2 regions of the Enterovibrio sp. QJM3NY_24 genome follow, and region 1 is predicted to be linked to the other one. Evidence: riboswitches for the same ligand, from Rfam matches in the RefSeq annotation. Region 1 holds a riboswitch; the other holds the start of a gene.

Region 1 (4,437 bases):
ATTCAAGGTAACGTTTTCTGCATCAGTCCATACAGTGATAGTACGATCTTCGAAATCATGCGTAAGGACATAGGCATTCAATTCACCCACTTGTGCATTACTCAGCCCTAGAATGCTGATCATCTCGGCTGAGATTGGCGCGTTCACCGTGCCATTCGCGTCATAACTCCAAGGTGTACCATTAAGATTGAAAGTGTCATCACCGGCACCAAGGTGCGCGATAAAGCCATCCCAATCGTCTGGTGTACCCAAGTCTTCACCAAATGGTGCGTCAGATTGAGACCAGATTTCATTTGGGTTGATAGTGATAACTTGATCACCTTCGTCACCAATGACTGCTTCAATTTGTGCCATCACGTTACCCGTGATCGACGAGTCAGACTGGTAGGAAACACCGGTAAAATCGACGTTTGCATCGCCGGTAACCAACATTTGGTCGAAGCCATTGTCAGCGTTATACATGGACTTGTTGATCACAGTGCCCGCAGAGTTCGTGGTTGTCAGGCCAACAAAGTCATCTTCACCGAAGACGAAGACATCGTCACCCGCACTACCACGGTATTCATCAACACCTGTACCACCATCGATTTTCACATCGCTGCCAGGGCCGCCATCTAAATAGTCATCACCAGCACCACCATAAAGCTCGTCTTTACCTGGACCACCAAAGATTTGGTCGTTACCTTCGCCACCTTCAATGATATCGTCACCATTTTGGCCGTACAGGATATCGTCACCTACCCCCCCCATGATGTGGTCATTGTCGTCACCACCATAAATGGTGTCGTTGCCTTCTTCACCATAAATCGTATCGGCATCACTTTCTTCAACGACCTGCGTTGCGTTCACTTTCATCACAACGTCGTTAAAGTCTTTGTCGCCAAGACACCACAGATCTTCCCAGCAAGAGTTTTCACCAGAATTGATTTCATGATCTAGGCGGTCACCGTTTTTACCGGTTTCTGACACATAACCACCTGCGGTGAGGCTACCTTGACCAAACACAGGGCTACCGCTGGAAAAGCTCAATGTGACTTCGCCTTCGTTAAAGCCTTTCGTGTCGCCATCTGGAATGATAAATAGGCCGATTTTCGCTGCGCCTTCAACATCGATAACTGCCTGCGCCGCACTATCCAACTTGGCGTTGTCAGCCATGACGTATGCCGCCAGCACATTGCCATTTTCGTCCAATACGTAGTAACCAACACTGTTACTGTAAGACGCGCTTGAAGTGATATTAGACAGATCTAACGTAACAGCATCGCCATTACTTACATCCCAATAGCCATCAGCGCCACGGTCGAGATCAAGAGTTTGACGACCAATCTGACCGCCATATATCACATCATCGCCGGTGCCTCCATGGATCTCATCATCGCCCCACTGACCATAGATGGTGTCATTACCTGCACCGCCATCTATGAAATCTTCATCGTTAGATATTTGGGTCGTTTCTTCAGAAATGGATGAATAATCAATCTCATTGATGTTGCAGTATGAGTTGGGTACCAAAGACAACTGGGTCGACGCTGTGATTTCAGGGCCTTCAAGTTGAAGAAGAAGGTTACCGTTTTCATTAAGGTTGCTGTAGTGATGACCATTGCCATCTAGATCAACGTCGATGATTGCAAACTTGTAGACATTACCTTCGGTATCGCAGTATTTCAGCGTGTAATCGAGGTTAACGGAATACGTATTGCCGTCGATGGTCACTGTTTGCGTCTTGTCGTCGGAATATTCGTTACAGTAGTTGTCGCCATTTAGCTTTCCATCATCATCTTGGAAAGTCACTTTGGTTGAACTACCATCAAACGCGAGTTTGTCTGGGAAACAGAAGGTATGGAACTCACCACCTGAAGGCTTGGTAAAGTCATTACCCATCTGGAATACATTTACACACGGGTCAGCGTTAAAGTTTGGAGACGCGGTATTGCCGTAGATCACATCGTCGCCTTCCCCGCCATACAGCGAATCTTGACCGTTGTCGCCTTCAATGTAGTCATCTCCGCCCTGACCATAGACAGTGTCATCTCCATCACCAGCAGTGATCACATCATCACCACCAACTGTTGGGTCAACTGGCTCAGGTTCAGTGATTGACGAGTAATCTAAGCTGCTAATGTTGTGGTAAGAGTTTGGAACAAGAGATAACTGCGTGCTGCCCGTAATTTCTGGGCCATCGACTTGGATCAGCATCTTACCGCTTTCACCTACCTCACCCCAATGATTGCCAGAGCCATTGGTATCAACATCAACCACTGCAAAGGTGTAAATGTTGCCAGATGCATCGCAGTATTTCAGGCCGAAATCAACGTTGACGCCATACTCTTGACCGCCAATTTCAACAGTCTGAGATTTGTCATCTGAGTACTCATTGCACGCATCATCGCCATTCAGCTGGGCATCGTCATCGTTGAACGTAGCAGTGGTCGTCGAACCTGTGAAATTAAGCGTTGGGGGGAAATTTGAGAAATAGTAGAAATCACCGCTTGCAGCACTAAAATCGTCACCCAAGATGAACACTGCGCCCGTTGAACCGTTTCCTGAAGAAGATCCTACATCACCATAAATGACGTCATCTCCCGCTCGCCCCTCGATATAGTCATCATCAAGTGTGCCATTGAGTCGGTCGATGTCGCCAGTACCTATGATATTTGCCATTGTTATTTCCTCTTATTTGCTAACCAAAGCAAGAGGCAGCACAGCCATCTCTTTATCTTCAACATCAAAGAGATCCGCAACTTTCCGTCCCTGTTTCACAACAGGTTTGGCCTTTTTCTCCGAATAGTTGTCCTATTGATAGTTTCACGTATGTGAGTATTTAGGTGGGCGCCTACAACATCTCTAACACAAACTCTTAATGCACTTTCTCGATTGCGCCTCAGATACTTCCATGACAGATTGGTTGATCGAGTAGATCGGAGCAAGGCTGGAAGCCGCATTTAATGGGAATATAAGGCCTAGATGTGGCGAAAAATTAACCTGCAAGCAGAAAAGGCTGAGGCAGCATGAGAAACGCATGGCAGTCCAATCAGTACTGATGACTGATTTCTGTATGGATAACTCGCCATTTGTGACCTTGCCCATTTAATGTATGGGGAGGTCGACATATAGGCCATCTGGCGATGGCCTATATAATTAATAATAAGGTTACGCTACAACCGCAGGTTTTTCTGTTAACGTTTTGTCTGTTTCTGTCATGGTTTCGTCAATTAGTGCTAACGCACCTTCCGCACCATGCATCCAACTAACAAGCTTGTTCGAGCACAGAATCAGTAAAACACCGGCCACGGCTGACGTGATCGCAATACCACTGAAAATGGCCAAAGGACCCGCATCTCCGACATGGCTTCCAACAAACCCCGCCACATAGTTAGCCACAGCATTCGCGCAGAACCATGTGCCCATCATGACTGACATCAGTCTCAATGGTGCCAGCTTAGTGATCAAAGACAGCCCTATCGGCGACAAACACAACTCGCCAAGTGTATGGAAGAAGTAGGCTCCGACTAACCACCACATTGACGCTTTAATGGACATGTCAGCACCTTGTTGAAGGGCAGCACCGATCATGCATACAAACCCCAACGACAAGAAGCCCATTGCCATGGCAAATTTAATCGGTGAACTCGGTTCACTCGCACCCAGTCGACGCCAAAACAACGCCAGAAGTGGTGCAAAAACAATGATGAACATAGGATTCAGTGATTGGAACCAAGCCGCAGGCACTTCAAAACTACCAAGCATTCGGTTGGTGTAGTCTTGAGAATAGATATTCATCAAACCACCCGCTTGTTCAAATCCCGCCCAGAAAATGATCACAAACAAGCTCATTACTAGGATGACTTTAAGGCGATCACGTTCCACTTTTGTCAGCGGTTGCTTTTGTGTTGAACCAGACTGGCGGCGCTGTTCCACTGCCGCAGGTTCAACGCCAATCTTGCCCAATAAACGATTGGCAAACAGCAATTGAACAACAAGAGAGAGCAGCATACCTACGCCTGCGCATAGAAAACCTGCTTTCCATCCGTAATGGATTGATGCTGTTCCCGCAATGATCCCGGCCAGCAACGAACCCAAGTTTATACCCATGTAGAAGATAGTGAACGCGCCGTCTCGACGGTTATCTCCTTCCCCATACAGTTGACCAACCATGGTTGAAATATTGGGTTTAAATAAACCGTTCCCGACAATCAAGAAGCCCAAACCCACATAAAAGGCTTGCAATTCAAATGGGTCAATAACGCTATTTGGCAAGGCAAGTGTGAACTGCCCGATGGCCATCAGTGCACCACCAATGATGATCGAGCGGCGCTGACCGAGGAAGTTATCCGCCAGCCATCCACCCAACACAGGGGTCAGGTAAACTAAACCGGTATAGATACCATAGAGATTCAGCGCGTCTTGTGTCGTCCATCCGAGACCGCCGTTGATTGT
Region 2 (4,437 bases), on a different replicon from region 1:
ATCGCCACAGGGCAGGCCTTGAATGTACTGACCTTTGGTAATTTTCCCACCAAATTGGGTATTTACTGCGATTAAGTGGTAATACTTAATATTCGTAGGAAAAAGTTCAGGGATGTTATGGGACGGAATTTTTACCATTGGCTGTCATGAAGGGGAAAGCGGTGATACGAGGCTTTATCAAATCTTCATGGTGGTTTTTACTGCCCATTATCCTTGCCTTACCCGCTCAAGCGACGAACAGTATGGTTGACATTGATTTGGTCAAAGTGGATAAATCTGCCCGTAAAATGTATCTGATCCAAGGTGATAAGATCGTCAAATGGTATCCCATTGCACTTGGTGCCAACCCGAAAGGTCACAAACTACGTGAAGGCGACAAACGCACGCCGGAAGGCCGTTATACCCTTGACTTCATTAACGAGAAATCCCGCTTTTATCGCTCTATCCGCATCAACTATCCGAACACACGAGATCTCGCGCGCGCTGAATTATTGGGCGTGAGCCCTGGCGGTCAAATCATGATTCATGGTCAGAAGAACGAGGCGACCGCACCCTAGCCTTAGTCGAGGTGAGGATTGGACAGATGGTTGTATTGCGATTGCCAACGAGCAGATGGATGAGTTTCTGAGCATGGTCTCAGTAGGCACGCCGATAACAATTGAATGGTAAGCCATTCTGCTCAAAGCTTTCACTCTGATCACATGAAATCAGAGACATTGTCGACCTTTGTTTGTACCCAAACAGCCCAAACAAAAAAAGCCCGATGCGTTGCTTCGCATCAGGCTTGTCATTTGATTTATTATGCTATCAACAATGTACGTTGTTATTCACAAGCAAACGGGCCTTTGTTCGTCCATGCTTCTGGTGCTGATACTGGGCTGCTGTTTACCCACCATTTAGCCTGATACAGGTTGCCTTCAAACAACACTTGCTCGCCAGTTAAATACGCTTTGCCTGATGTCCACGCCACTGGCAATGTACTGATCAATTTCCACGCATCGCTGCTTTCTGGTGCTGCTCCCTGAATCCAGTATTTTGCTTCCCACACTAAACTATTGAAGCTTACTTTTTCGCCGCCTGTGTAGGTGGTGTTTTCGTCCCATGCTGGGTGGTTCGTCGCCTCAGGATCAGTGCCACACTGGTCGCTTTTTTCAATCAGGTGAAAGTCTACGGTTTGCTGTTCAACCAGATTTCCTTCACTGTCTTTCACGCGAGAAACCAGCATATGGTGACCGGCGCTAATTTTCGTCAGTTGTAGATTCACGTTTTCAGACACGCCATCTTCCAACGACAACTTTTCGTAAGCTAATGCTTCTTGTGCGTGATTGTAAACGGTCATTTCAACCGTAATGTCACCAGAAGCCGTAACGGTGAAATCGAGATCAATCCCGTCTTCTGAAATCATGTATTCGGATGCCACGCCATCAATGATCACGCCGTAATCCGGCTCAGGTGATACAATGTCATACCCGACTTCTACACGTGCTAGCCCACTGTCTTTCTTCAAGTAGATCGGATTAGCACCGTAAACGGCGATAAAATTGCCATTGCTGTCACGAACACCCGCTTTGATAACGTTATTAGCCTGATTAATTTTTGCCGCAAGATCGAATGACCAGGTGTTTGCCACACCGGCTTTTTCGCTCTCAATGATCAGACGCGTTGACAGCTCTGGGCGCTCGCCTTCGTTGTCAAACACACGGGTAAATACCGCATCGCCCTCTGTCAGGTTCATACCAGGATTAATTTGACCATGTTGAGACCAATTAGGTTGCTCTGGCTGCTCGCCGTCAAATTGCACATCGATGGCGTTATAAAAGGCTGCGGCAGTATCACCCACATCCCAAACAGCCAAAATGACATGGTAACCTTCACGAGCAGGCACATTACACGAGTGAACCATGGTCTTTGGCGGCTTTTGCATGTTGCCTTCAATCACACAAAACGGATTCAAATCTAATGCAGCGCGAGCCAGCGGCTGATTCACGTTCCAATCAGGTTGAGTGATGTAGTACTTCCAAGTTCGCGTCACATGGTTTGCCGTGAACGTCCACTCAAAATCATTCTGACCGGCCACAATCGAGCGTTTGACCCAGCGTGAAGCGGTCTGCTCATCTAACGCTGAAAACTGGATCAATCCCGCGCTGGCCAGTTTGCCGTCTTCGGGGCCAAGTTCTGGGAAACCCTCTGGCCCTTCCACACTTTGTGGCTCCCACTGAACTTGACCACAATCAGTATTTTTCTCACCCGTTTCAGAGGTGTATTTACACATTGCCGCACGGCCAGCTAAGCCATCATCAACGGCACTAATATAACCATGAGACATCACGCTTGCGCTGAAAAGCGCGGCGGTAACAGACAAAATAGAGGTGTGGATCTTGAGCATGTATGTACTTCCTGAGTGTTTTTATTGTTATTCACCCACAGCACGGACAGACGCGAAAAGCAGACATTTTCAATCTCGAAAATGGCAACCCCGCTATCATCATTGTTCTCGACATTAAGCAGAGAACACTCTTAGACCGGAGGCTTTGCGTCCTGTTTTTTCAAACAGTTTGCCGATAATTGTGGAACGCGCGCATCGTATTCTGAATAGCTTGATATTCAACAGAAATATAGGGGGCGCGGAGGTGGCAAGAGCCTTAATGGAAGGAGGATCACACAGGGTATGTAGTGGCAGTACGCTTTATCACCTAACGCCGCTTTTGCATTCTCAGTAGCGTCCATGTTTCTTCTTGAAACTCACGCGTTTTGGTCTCTTCTTGTAGTAAGTCGAACCCTAGGGCGGTGTAGCAAGCGACTGCGATCTTATTGCGCTCAAACACGGCCAAGCTAACTGTCGTAATTTTAGGCTCTTCAAAGGCAACATCCAGTGCCAATGACACCATCGCTTTGCCCCACCCTTGCCCACGGCTATTTTCAGCGGCGATCAGCACCCGACATAGGCGGTATTCAGTGGCAGATACTCGATAAAGCTCAATGTATCCGACTGCTTCACCCTGATGACGAAAGAGAAAAGGGCGCACTTCGGGTTTCGCAAAGTGCGCTGCGACCTGCTCAACCGTGATTGGAAATTCAAACGCCGGACCTCCCCACAGGTAATTGTCTCTGGCGTTTGGTATCCAATCGCAAAGTTGTGGTGCATCTGCTGCTTCAAAGGGCACAAGCAACATTAAGCGGGTTTCTCCTGTTCGTCCGACGCGTCATTCAGCGGTTCATTAGGCTGATCATCCGAAGGAGGCACACCAAATTCATCTAAGTAACCCTTTGGTGGCGGCGTCCACTCACGCTCAGTGAGAGCATGTTTATCCATGCGATCCGTATCCATCGCTTCTCGAATGGTTTCTTCTAACTCAATGAACAGATGTTGGAAATGGTTATCGTAGGTTTGAGACTCTTCACCGCCCAACCAACTTTGATAGAGTTTTTCAGAGCTCTGTTTCTCAATTTGGTTAAACATCGCTTTTTGCTGCTCAACCAAAAAGGGATGTGAGCCAAGCGTACGCAGCGCTTCTGCGCCCATTTCCAGTGCAGAGTGGTAGGTTTCTTTGATCACAAAATCCGCACCCGCATGGCGAAGCTTATACGCATGCCCACGGTCAAAGGCACGAGCGAGCACTTTCACATGGGGATAGGTGTGTTTCACGTACCCAACAAGCTCGGTGGTGGTTTCTTCGTTATCCATGGCGACCACCAACAACGCCGATTCTTCGATACCTGCGGTATGCAATAGATCGGGTCGAGTGGCATCACCAAAGTAACTTTTGATGTTAATTTTACGCAAATTTTCGACTTGCGTGGCTTCGTGATCAAGTACGACAGTCTTCACGCCATTACCCGTCAGTAAACGGTTCACTACCTGCCCAAAACGGCCAACGCCAGCAATAATCACCGTCCCTTGTTCATCAATCTCATCGGCTTCACGGTCATTGGAGACTTTCTCGTAACGCGGCAAAATGACGTTGTCATAAAGAATGAATAAACCGGGTGTGAGAAACATAGAAATTGCTACTACCAGCGACAGTAACTGCGCAGTTTCAGCAGGCAATACATTATTTTGCATTGAGAAACTGAGTAACACAAACCCGAACTCACCCGCTTGGGCGAGGCTCAGTGCAAATAACCAGCGAGCTGAGCCTTTGATCTTGAATATCAAGGTCAGCAAAAGCAGCACGATGGCTTTCAATGCCATGAGGCCGATGGTTAGGCCAATAATGACAAAAAGATCTTCAAACAAGATGCCAAAGTTGATGCCCGCCCCAACGGTAATAAAGAACAAGCCCAGCAGCAGTCCTTTAAACGGTTCAATGTTTGATTCCAGCTCATGACGGAACTCACTGTTGGCCAGCACGACACCCGCCAAAAACGTACCTAGCGCTGGTGAAAGCCCTATCAAACTCATCAGTGCGGCAATACCAATCACGAGCATCAGCGCGG

Evidence for each region. A riboswitch is a leader RNA that binds a small molecule or an ion and turns the genes downstream of it on or off. The one in region 1 is predicted to bind cyclic di-GMP.
Region 2: linked by a shared signal. The riboswitch ahead of gbpA (N-acetylglucosamine-binding protein GbpA) and the one ahead of AC3CIC_RS08870 (calcium-binding protein) in region 1 are both predicted to bind cyclic di-GMP.

The regions. Positions count from the first base shown of each region.
Region 1 covers NZ_CM173519.1:2,018,705-2,023,141, forward strand. Annotated here, with positions in the region: gene AC3CIC_RS08870 (calcium-binding protein) at 1-2,661, opposite strand, end outside; cyclic di-GMP riboswitch class I at 2,693-2,782, opposite strand; gene AC3CIC_RS08875 (peptide MFS transporter) at 3,151-4,437, opposite strand, start outside.
Region 2 covers NZ_CM173520.1:724,074-728,510, forward strand. Annotated here, with positions in the region: partial or broken gene AC3CIC_RS19610 (L,D-transpeptidase family protein) at 243-669, shown strand; gene gbpA (N-acetylglucosamine-binding protein GbpA) at 824-2,386, opposite strand; cyclic di-GMP riboswitch class I at 2,467-2,570, opposite strand; gene AC3CIC_RS19620 (GNAT family N-acetyltransferase) at 2,694-3,173, opposite strand; gene AC3CIC_RS19625 (monovalent cation:proton antiporter-2 (CPA2) family protein) at 3,173-4,437, opposite strand, start outside.